One region of the Neobacillus phoenicis genome, then DNA from elsewhere that is predicted to be linked to it. Evidence: predicted binding sites of a transcription regulator. Region 1 holds the regulator's gene; the other holds the start of a gene.
The links. The regulator Rex, encoded in region 1, represses fermentation and respiration genes when NADH is low (regulators of the CRP and FNR family bind a similar motif). The targets are predictions, from matches to a motif close to TTGTGAAATATTTCACAA.
Positions count from the first base shown of each region.

Region 2: the regulator Rex is predicted to act here: its motif matches at 2,914-2,931, upstream of qoxA (cytochrome aa3 quinol oxidase subunit II).

Region 1 is NZ_CP154847.1:224,645-230,752, reverse strand. It holds gene AA0X95_RS01065 (ABC-F family ATP-binding cassette domain-containing protein) at 1-1,737, opposite strand, end outside; gene moaC (cyclic pyranopterin monophosphate synthase MoaC) at 1,906-2,403, shown strand; gene AA0X95_RS01055 (redox-sensing transcriptional repressor Rex) at 2,438-3,091, shown strand; gene AA0X95_RS01050 (YhbD family protein) at 3,219-3,842, shown strand; gene AA0X95_RS01045 (polymer-forming cytoskeletal protein) at 3,855-4,574, shown strand; gene AA0X95_RS01040 (cytoplasmic protein) at 4,590-5,312, shown strand; gene AA0X95_RS01035 (MDR family MFS transporter) at 5,325-6,108, shown strand, end outside.
Region 2 is NZ_CP154847.1:3,651,687-3,657,794, reverse strand. It holds gene qoxB (cytochrome aa3 quinol oxidase subunit I) at 1-1,905, opposite strand, end outside; gene qoxA (cytochrome aa3 quinol oxidase subunit II) at 1,895-2,869, opposite strand; gene AA0X95_RS18925 (iron-sulfur cluster assembly accessory protein) at 3,227-3,529, shown strand; gene AA0X95_RS18920 (ABC transporter ATP-binding protein) at 3,662-5,377, shown strand; gene AA0X95_RS18915 (Cof-type HAD-IIB family hydrolase) at 5,519-6,108, shown strand, end outside.

The sequences.
Region 1 (6,108 bases):
TTTCCGTTTGCGCTGGCGCTCTAGCTTTTTGCTTTCCTTCTCCTGTTGATAAGAGTTTTTTTCAAAAGCTTCAACCTGCGCAGCCTTTTTAGCCGATTCCGCTAGGGCTAATGCAGCCAATTCTTCCTGCTCGAGCTTCTTTTCTAAATAATAATCATAATCCCCAAGATACTCCATGCTGCCATGTCTGCTTAATTCCAATACCTTAGTGGCAATCCGGTTAATAAAATATCGGTCATGGGATACAAACAAAATGGTACCAGGATAGTCAATCAGTGCATTCTCAAGGACTTCCTTACTATCAAGGTCCAGGTGGTTTGTTGGCTCGTCAAGAATGAGTACATTGGCCTTTTCTAGCATCAGCTTGGCAAGTGCTAACCGAGCCTTCTCCCCGCCGCTAAGAGTGGAGACTATTTTTAACACATCGTCACCAGAGAATAAGAAGTTTCCAAGAACGGTTCGGATTTCTTTTTCACTTTTCAACGGATAGTCATCCCAAAGCTCATTTAATACACGCTTATTAGAGGTTAATTCCGCCTGTTCCTGATCGTAATAGCCAATGGAAAGGTTTGTTCCATAATAGATGGTGCCGGCAAGGGCAGGGAGCTTCTTAATAATCGTTTTTAGAAGCGTAGACTTACCAATTCCATTTGGGCCCACAAGAGCAATACTTTCCCCTTTAAAAGCCCGGAACGAAATCGCCTCAGATACCTTCTCTCCATCATAACCCACCGCAAGAGAATCGACCGTTAGTACATCATTCCCGGTTTGTCTTTCAATTTCAAAAGAGAAAGTGGCAGACTTTTCATCACCAAGAGGCCGGTCCATTAAGTCCATTTTCTCCAGCTTTTTTCGACGGCTTTGCGCTCGTTTGGTGGTGGAGGCTCTCGCTAGATTCCGTTGGATAAAATCCTGTAAATTAGCAACCTCTTGCTGTTGTTTTTCATAAAGCTTCAAATCTCGCTCATAATTGGCCGCTTTTTGTTCAAGGTAAGAACTATAGTTACCCGGAAACTTTTGGATTTGCTTGCGGGATACTTCATAGACCTGATTCACGACTTTATCTAAGAAGTAGCGGTCATGAGAGACGATTAAAATCGCGCCATCGTAGCCCTGTAAATATTGTTCCAGCCATGAAAGGGTATCAATATCTAAATGGTTGGTAGGCTCGTCCAATATTAATATATCAGGTTTGGTTAGCAGCAATTTCCCTAAGGCGAGCCGGGTTTTTTGACCACCGCTTAAACTAGCAATCATGAGAGAATGATCCTGGAAGTTTAAACCGTGCAGAACCGAACGAATGTCAGCTTCAAACTGGTATCCGCCCTGCTCCTTGAATTTTACCTGAAGGGTATCATATTCTTTCAGCACCCGTTCGTACTTGCTTGGGTCTTCAAACACAGAAGGATCGGCCATTTGTTCTTCCAGTTTGCGGAGCGATTTTTCCATGATTTGAAGTGGCTCAAATACGGTTAACATTTCGTCCCAAATGGTCAATTTGGATTCTAATCCAGTGTTCTGGGCTAAATACCCGATGGTTACTTCTTTTGGTTTGATGATCTCGCCGCCATCATGAGACAAATGTCCGGCAATAATCTTTAATAAAGTCGATTTTCCGGCACCGTTACGGCCAACAAGGGCCACTCGGTCTCTCGTTTGTAATTCTAGCTTTATATTCGATAAAATAAGGTCAGCACCATAATATTTTTGTAATTGATTCACTTGCAATAAAATCATTTTATTCACCTCTATTACTTAGGACTAGTGTACCGTATAAGCGGAATGACAGCAATAACTCGGACTCTTCTAGGTGCTGTTCTTATAAAAAATCTAGTGATTCGTTCAAAGTTTCACACACATAAAAGGAAAAATAGTGTATTATTTTTTGATAGGAGGATTTTTTATATGGCCGAATTTACGCATTTTAATGAAGAAGGCAGAGCAAAGATGGTCGATGTCAGTGACAAGCCCGAAACAGCACGTACTGCTCTTGCTCATTCTAGCATAACCGTAAGTAAAGAGATTTTTGATAAAATAACCAATCATGAGATGAAAAAGGGCGATGTATTAGCTGTTGCCCAGGTTGCTGCTGTGATGGCGGCAAAAAAAACATGGGATCTCATTCCAATGTGTCATCCCATTCCACTGACAGGTGTGAATATTTCTTTTGCATGGGAAGAGGATCAAACAGGAAACTTTCAATTACATATTGAGGCAGCGGTGAAAACTAAGGGGAATACAGGTGTGGAAATGGAAGCGCTCACAGCTGCATCTGCTTGTGCGTTAACCGTTTATGACATGTGTAAGGCAGTTGATAAAGGGATGGTTATTGGACCAACCTATTTAGTGGAAAAAACAGGCGGTAAAAACGGTGATTTTAGAAGAAATGAACAGGTTAAATAAGAGTTAAAAAACCATTCATGGGGTGTGGGAGAATATGAGTAACGAAACGATGAAAATACCACAGGCGACAGCGAAACGGCTGCCCCTCTATTATCGATTTTTAAAGAACCTGCATACTTCCGGCAAACAAAGAGTTTCATCTGCAGAGTTAAGTGAAGCGGTAAAGGTAGACTCGGCAACGATTCGCCGTGACTTTTCCTATTTTGGGGCATTAGGTAAAAAGGGGTATGGCTATAATGTTAACTATTTGTTAACCTTTTTCCGGAAAACGCTGGATCAGGATGAATTAACGAAGGTTGCATTAATTGGGGTTGGTAATTTAGGGACTGCCTTTTTAAATTATAACTTTTTAAAAAATAACAACACGAAGATCGAGGTCGCTTTTGATGTCGACCCGGAAAAAATGGGAACCATGATTCGTGAAGTTCCGGTTCATCATATGGATGATTTGGAGAAGGTATTAGAAAATAGTGATATTCAGGTGGCTATTTTGACGGTCCCTGCTCCTGTTGCCCAAATGATAACGGACCGACTTGTAAAAGCAGAGGTCAAAGGGATTTTGAACTTTACGCCCGCTCGGTTAAATGTACCAGCGTCGATTCGGGTTCACCATATTGACTTGGCAGTGGAACTGCAATCATTGGTTTACTTTTTAAAGCACTATCCGACAGTGGATATAGAAGAATAGAACAGGGGAAGGCCTTTTACGATGATTTAATCGTAGGAGGTCTTTTTTTTTACAAAAATAGGTAAGTCACAGCTTTACAAACGTAACAGTGTTATGTTACATTGATAAATAGAAAGGGGTTTTTATCATGAGCGAGGAGTTAATCTCAAAAAAAGACCTATTAGAATTAGCTGGAATTTCGTATGGGCAGCTATATAGATGGAAGCGAAAGGACCTTATTCCAGAAGACTGGTTCATCCGTAAATCAACCTTTACTGGACAGGAGACCTTTTTTCCAAAAGAGAAGATTCTAGAAAGAATCAATAAAATCCAAACAATGAAAGAAAATTTATCGCTAGATGAACTGGCAGACATGTTTTCACCGAATATTTCTGATTTGCAGCTAGGAAAAGATGAGTTAGTAAAACGTAACATTGTTTCATCAACTGTCATGGATTTTTACCTTGAGAATGAAAAAGGAAGCCTTACCTTTACGATTACTAGAATGCTCGAGGTATACGTGCTTGAGAAGCTGCTGCAATCTGGTGAGATTAATCAAGATGAAGGAAAGATGCTGCTTCAGGTGCTAAAAGAGCATGCGGCTTTAATCAAACAAAAAAGCTGTGAATTAGTGATAACAAGGAAGCTTGGGGTGTCATCATGTCTTTTGCTTATTAACGCAGAAGCCATGCATATGGATCTGGGGACGAAAATGGTTGTGCAGCTCTCACTGATGTCGTGTATGGAAGAGATCAAAGCAAAATTATTATAAAGGAGAATATACATGGATATGAAGGAAAGAGGAGACTTAGTCATCAATGGCTTCGGTGCTTCCAATGGCGGGACGTTTCGCCAGGTCATTGTCAATGGATTCGGTACGGTTAACAGTGATGTTGATTGCGTTGAGTTTGAAAGTAATGGTTTCGGGACTGTGGATGGGAATGTGACAAGTGAACAGGCCAAAATAAACGGTAAAGCAAAGGTCAAGGGAACGATTGAATCCCAACACTTATCGATAGATGGAACGGCAAAGATTGATGAAAATCTATATGTGAAAAAATTAAAGGTTTCTGGCAAGGCATCTGTTGGTGGAAAAGTGAAAAGTGAAGAAATCAAAATTAATGGAGTGTTAAGGGTAGAGGGAGATTGTGAGGCGGAGATTTTTAAAGCAGATTCTCAATTTGCTATTGGCGGATTATTAAATGCCGAACAAATTACGATCCAACTTCATGGCCCATGCAAGGCAAAGGAAATCGGCGGAGAAACAATATTGGTGAAACATAGAGGTTCTTTTTTTGAAAGTCTTATTAAACCGCTGTTTTCCACTCAGCTGGAAGTGGAATTTATTGAAGGGGACAAAATTGAACTAGAGAATACCATTGCCAAGGTTGTACGGGGAAATCAGGTAAAGATTGGGCGGAATTGCCAAATTGGTGTCGTAGAGTACCGGGAAGATTTTTCACAACATAAAAATGCTGTAGTCAAAGAAAGTATAAAAGTGTAATTGGGGGGTAGGACAATGGAGAAAAGCAGTAACCTTATCATAAATGGTTCAGGGAGTTACCCTGGCGGTCAATATAGAAAAATCAGCATAAGAGGAGAAGGAACCATCGTCAATAATGTCGACTGCTCCAGCTTTCATGTATATGGAACAAGTGAGGCGTGCGAAAATGTGAAAACACGATCAGCTAAGATTTTGGGTGAGGCAGAGGTTAAAGGATCGATGGAAGCAGAGGAAGCACTTGTCATGGGAACAATGACTGTTGGCGGGAAGGCGCAGCTGAAAAAAATGAAGATTTTTGGCTTGTTAGAGGCGGATGACCGATTGATGGGCGAGTCCGCCGTAATTAAAGGAAGTATCTCTGTAAAAGGTGATGTCGAGTATGAGAAATTTGAATCGAGCGGAGGCTTTGAAATTAAGGGGTTGCTATCTGCCGACAACGTTAAAATTATTCTGAGCTTTGGTGAGAGCACAGCAGAGGAAATTGGCGGCGGGAAGATTTCGGTGAAAAGAGGATCTTGGTTTATTCCATTCACCAATATTCCACTCTCAAAGAGGGCGGGCTTTCTCGATGCGAAAGTTATCGAAGGCGATGAAGTGTACTTAGAAAACACAAAGGCAGCAATTGTTCGGGGAAATAGTGTGAAAATCGGACCAGGATGCGACATTGGTTTGGTGGAGTATCGAGACGATTTGACCCATGACCCTAGTGCCACGATTAAGACGAAAACAAAGATTTAAGGGGGACATGGGATGACAGCGAAGGAAAGCAAATTAGGGTTTGTTGTTGCAGGATTATTATTGGGGATTTTAATGGCCTCTATGGATAATACAATCGTTGTGACCGCCATGGGGACGATTGTTGGTGACCTTGGGGGGCTAGAGAGCTTCGTTTGGGTTGTTTCTGCTTATATGGTTGCAGAGATGGCGGGGATGCCAATCTTCGGGAAATTGTCTGATATGTACGGACGGAAGCGGTTCTTTATTTTTGGGCTAATTTTGTTTATGGCAGGATCCGCCTTATGCGGTACAGCCGAGACGATTACACAGTTAAGTATTTACCGTGCGATTCAAGGAATTGGCGGTGGAGCACTTGTGCCGATTGCCTTTACGATCATGTTTGATCTCTTTCCACCTGAAAAACGCGGGAAGATGGGCGGATTGTTTGGAGCCGTCTTTGGATTATCGAGCATTTTTGGGCCGTTGCTAGGTGCGTATATTACGGATCATATCAGCTGGCATTGGATTTTTTATATTAACATGCCACTTGGAATTTTATCCTTGATTTTTGTCGTGATAGCTTACAAAGAGTCACCGATTCATCAAAAGCAAACCATTGACTGGTGGGGAGCAGTGACATTAGTCAGCGCAGTAGTCTGCTTAATGTTTGCCCTGGAGCTGGGTGGCCAGAAGTATGACTGGGATTCCATGATAATTTTAAGCTTATTTGCAGGATTTACGATTTTGTTTGTAGTCTTTTTATTTGCTGAGACAAAGGCGAAGGATCCCATCATCTCATTTTCGATGTTTAAAAACA
Region 2 (6,108 bases), 1.9 Mb from region 1:
TGGAACATGGAAACCGTCATTATAATCAAAGGATCTAATGATTAGTCCAGCTAAAATTCCAACCGTTGCCACAAGAGCGGCGATCTTCCATTCGAATACCAAGAAGAAACCGGCTACACCAAAAATGAAGCCCATATAGATTGGTAAACCTGAATTACTTGGCATGTGAATTTCTTTAATTTCATCATCGCTTATAGTAAGACCTTCGTTGTTTTTCTTCATATACCAGAATGCATCAAGTGATTTAACTTCTGGTTGTTTCGCAAAGTTATAGAATTGAACAGGTGAAGCAGTCGCCCACTCAAGTGTTCTTGCATCCCAAGGATCGTTAGAGATATTGCGGTCTGCATAACGTGCACTCCAATAAATGTTGTAGCAGAGGGCACCAAAACCGATTGCTAGAATAACTGCCCCAATGGCTGAAACTAAGAATAATGGTGCATAGCCTGATTCAACAGAATAGGTATATGAACGACGAACGGCTCCGTTTAGACCAAGGAAGAACATTGGCATAAACGTTAAATTGAAACCAATGACAAAGAACCAGAAGTGAATCTTTCCAAGCTTTTCATTTAACATATGTCCAAACATCTTTGGCCACCAGTAGTAAAGACCAGCAAATACCGCAAACACTACACCAGGAATTAATACATAGTGGAAGTGAGCAACAAGGAATAAAGTATTATGATATTGATAATCGGCTGCACCCATTGCAAGCATTACACCAGTTACCCCACCAATGACAAAGCAAGGTATGAATGCTAGTGCCCAAAGCATGGCAGTCGTGAATTGAATACGACCTTTGCGCATGGTGAACAGCCAGTTAAACATTTTAACACCAGTTGGAATTGCAATCATCATGGTTGTAATCGAGAATACAGAGTTAACTGCTGGTCCAGCACCCATTGTAAAGAAGTGGTGAACCCATACAAGCATGCTTAAGAACGCAATACCGACAACGGAAAAGACCATTGATTTATAACCGAATAACATTTTTCGAGAAAAAGTTGAAATAACTTCTGAGAACATTCCAAAGGCTGGAAGAACAACAATATATACCTCAGGGTGTCCCCATAGCCAGAATAAGTTTGCCCACATCATATCCATTCCACCGCCGCTTAGCGTAAAGAAATGGGTACCGAAAATACGGTCAAATGTCATTAGAGCAAGTGCTACAGTAAAGATTGGGAACGCAGCAATAATGATAATGGAAGCAACAAATGATGTCCAAGTGAACATCGGCATTCTCATTAAGGTCATGCCCTTTGTTCTCATTTTTAAGACTGTTACGACAAAGTTAATACCTGTCATCAGTGTTCCAATACCGGCAATCTGTAAGGCAATTGCATAATAGTTGTTACCGATACCTGGAGTGAATTCTTTCCCTGCAAGTGGGAAGTAGGCTGTCCAACCAGCATCTGGTGAACCACCAACAACGAAAGAAATGTTAAACAGCATTGCGCCTGCAAAGAATAACCAGAAGCTTAGTGCATTCAATTGCGGAAACGCAACGTCACGTGCTCCGATTTGCAGTGGAATAACGACGTTCATTAAACCAATTAAAAGTGGCATAGCTGCGAATAAAATCATGATTACACCATGAGTGGTGAAAATTTCGTTATAGTGCTGTGCATCTAAAAATTGCATTTCTGGGCGTGAAGTTTGAGCTTTCATTAATAGCCCATCCACTCCACCACGGAAGAACATTAATACACCTGAGATGATGTACATGATACCGATTCGTTTATGGTCAACAGTTGTAAGCCATTCACGCCAGAGCCATTTCCACTTTTTTAAATAGGTAACTCCAGCTACAATACCTACCATTGTTAGAGCAATAGCAATCTGAGAACCTAGTATTAAAGGGTTCCCCACGATGAAGAAGTCATGCCAATTAATGCCCATCGTGTTCACCTCCATTAGAATTTTCATCCATATTCATACTTTCCATAGACTCGCCGCTAGGTTCTTCATCTTTAAAGATCTTTCCTTTGACGCCATGGACCTCATATAATTCAGGGTTTGTATAAGTCTTAGAATTCATTTTTGCGTGGTCAACCCAAGCTAAATGTGTACCAATAAATGTTTCACGTCCTAAATGTGTAGGCTTTAGGAGTTCATTGTATTTTTTCTCCGTTAATTTAGGTGCCTTATCTTTAACGTCCTTAACCCATTTATCAAAGTCTTTTGGTGACTTTGCTTCAACGGTAAATTCCATTTCAGCGTAACCTTTTCCGTTAAAGTTTGTGTTACGGCCTAAAAATTCCCCAGGATTATCGGCAGTAAGGTACAATTGAGTTTCCATTTTATTCATTGTGTATTTCTGACCGCCTAATTCAGGCACCCAGAAGGATTGCATAGTACCAGCAGATGTTAATTTAAACTCAACAGGTGTACCTGCGGGAATGTTAACATAGTTAACTGTTTCAATACCTTGTTCTGGATAACTAAAAATCCATTTCCAGTCGGCAGATGTAACGTGAATCACAATTGGTTTCTTATCTTCATAGCCAACAGGTGGTTTTTCCAATTTATAAATAGTTGTTACAGTTGGAATTGTTAAAGCAATTACGATCAGAATAGGAATAAAAGTCCAAATAAACTCCAATTTTGTGCTACCGTGTTCTTCAGGTGGCTCGTAATCTTTATTTTCAGGTGTTGCGCGGTATTTCCAAATGATATAGCCAAATAAACCAAAAACGACAACAACAACAAGGAGCATGAAGATGAGTGACCAGTTGATTAAGTCTAGAATATCTCTTGCTGCAGGACCTTTGGGTTCAAAAACAAGCATATTCGTATCGCAGCCGCTTAAAAGCAATACAGGCAGTAAAGCTAGTAGTGGAACGAAGTAGTTCTTTTTAAACATTGAGATTTTTCCCCTCCAATAATTGTTCGTTTTTTTAGATTTGTTCGTGAATTCATTCACAAACTTTGCTAAAGTTATTCCTTTGCATTAAAAAACTTAGAAACATGATTAAATTGATTATTAGATAATAATAATTCGTATGTTTTCTTTCCCTAACACAATATTAACAACATAGATGTGATGTTAACATAGGTTTTTGAAAAAAGTTGTGACAAATTTGTTAAGGATAAAAAATCCTATTCATGGGATGATTTGGTAAAAGTGTTGCAAAGGCCGTTCTATAGCACTTATAGTTGTCTATTTCTTTACAAACATGGGATAATAATAGTGAATACATAGAAAGAGGAGAGCATAATTATGAAGGTCAAAATTAACCGCAATGCAGCAAAAGCTTTGAAAAAAATGCTTGATCAAGAGGAAGCACAAGGAAAAATGTTTCGAGTTTATGTGACAAGTATTCATGGAGATCATGCCCACTATGACTTGAGGCTCGATACTCCAACAGAAAATGATGTAGTGGTTCAATCGGATAAGGATATTGATTTTATTGTAGAAAAAAACAATGAATATTTAGATAATATTTGGATCCAGTTCTTCCATGTCCCAAAAGAAGAATGGCTGATTACCAATCCATCAAAGGGCGTCCACCATCATCATTAATCTAATCACGCAAAAACGTTTGGAAAGTAATCCAAGCGTTTTTTTAAACTGTAATTTTCAAAAAACTTGAAATTGTTTACATTTTTCTCGTATAATCCTATTATTGCTATCTTAGAAAAAAGGAGATTATCTATGATTCGTCGTTTTTTTTCATATTATCGTCCGCATAAGAGACTGTTTATGTTTGACTTTAGTAGCGCGGTTATCGTAGCCATTTTAGAATTGGCTTTTCCGTTAGCAGTGCAGTGGTTTATTGATAAATTACTGCCTGGAGGGGACTGGCAAACGATTGTGGCCGTTAGTATTGGTCTTTTCCTTCTATACTTATTGAGCACCTTCTTACAATTTATTGTGAATTATTGGGGGCATAAGCTGGGAATTAATATTGAAACAGACATGAGACAAGAGTTGTTTGAACATGTTCAAAAGCAGTCGTTCCGTTTCTTTGATAATACGAAAACTGGGCATATCATGAGCAGAATTACGAATGATCTCTTTGATCTTGGTGAACTTGCCCATCATGGACCAGAAGATGTATTTATTGCAATGATGACCTTTATTGGTGCGTTTTGGATTATGTTGACAATCAACGTTAAACTGGCATTTGTTGCTATTTTAGTGCTTCCATTTTTAATGATACTAGTTGTTGTTTGTAATTTGAAAATGAATAAAGCATGGGGGCAAATGTATTCAAGCATTGCAGATGTGAATGCACGAGTAGAGGACAGTGTATCAGGGAGTCGCGTCGTTCAATCGTTCACAAATGAAGAATTTGAGATTGCTAGATTTAAAAAGAATAATAAAACCTATCGTGCGGCAAAATTAGGTGGATACCGGGTTATGTCATTTAGCTTATCAGGTATTTATATGATGACACGTCTCATTACCATAGTCGTTCTTGTATATGGAGCATGGTTGAGCTTTACAGGTCATTTGACGTATGGATCGCTGGTTGGGTTTGTCCTATATGTAAATGTTCTATTTAAACCGATTGATAAAATCAGTGCCATTATGGAGCTTTATCCAAAAGGAATGGCTGGATTTAAGCGATTTATTGAATTAATTGATTCAGAACCTGATGTAAAGGACACAAAAGATGCGGTTGAGGTTGAGTCATTAAAAGGAAATATTGTATTTAATGATGTTTCTTTCCGTTATGATCGGCATAAATCTGTTCTTGAACATATTCAATTAGAGATACGGGCGGGTGAAACGGTAGCTTTTGTTGGCCCATCCGGAGCAGGAAAAACAACCATTTGTTCTTTGATTCCAAGGTTTTACGATGTAAATAGCGGCGGAATCACCATTGACGGAATGGATATTCGCGACATGACGAAAAAATCGTTACGCTCACAAATAGGAATCGTCCAGCAAGATGTGTTTCTATTTACAGGAACTCTCCGTGAGAATATTGCGTATGGAAAGCATCATGCAACAGATGAAGAAATTGCTGATGCAGCTCGCCGTGCACATCTTGAACAGTTCATTGCTTCATTACCAGATGGATATGAAACGCAAATTGGTGAAAGAGGTTTGAAACTTTCCGGTGGCCAAAAACAACGTATTGCCATTGCACGAATGTTTTTAAAGAATCCTCCGATTTTAATCTTGGATGAAGCCACCTCTGCGTTAGATACAGAAACGGAAATGGTGATTCAAGAAGCATTGATGGAGCTCGCTCAAAACAGAACTACACTTATTATTGCCCACAGACTGGCGACCATACGCAACGCCGATCGCATTATTGTGGTAACAGAAGAAGGAATAGCAGAGGAAGGCCGTCATGATGAGTTGTTAGAACAAGACGGTATTTTTGCAAACCTTCATCGTGTGCAATTTCAGAGATAAATTTCAAAAAGAACTCTTCTGAACATAGAAGGGTTCTTTTTGAGGTTTAGTGTAATATAATTATGTAAACTAAAAGTTTTGATTATTTATCCAAAAAGGTGTTACCCTAGTAAGGAAATGGCGAAAGGAGAATTCATACATATGGATAATTTTTTAAATGATGTAGAGATCAAACTTGTCGCGCTCGATATGGATGGTACTCTTTTGAATAAAAAAGGCCAGATTTCTGATACCAACCGCCAGGCGATTAAGGAGGCACAGGAAAAGGGGATAGCTGTTGTATTAAGCACCGGACGCTCCTTTCATACAAGTCGGGAGCATGCCGAATCACTTGAGCTCACCTCATATTTAGTAACAGTTAATGGCAGTGAAATTTGGGATGATAAACGGCAATTAGTGGAAAGAAACCTGGTGAACTCCGAGCTGATCCAATGGATGTGGGAACTAACACAACAACATCAAACCAAGTTTTGGGCAATCAGTACAGAGCGTAGCTGGCATAATGAAATGCCAGAGGACTTACATAGTATCGATTGGTTGAAATTTGGGTTTACTATTGACGATGATGCAACAAGAGAGCTAATTAAACAAGTGCTTGAAGCAAAAGGTGAGTTTGAACTTACCAATTCAACATTAAAAAATATCGAAGTGAATCCGCAGGGGATTAATAAAGCTAAAGGGCTCAGAATGGTCTGCAGCCGCTTGGGCATTGAAATGAAAAATGTTATGGC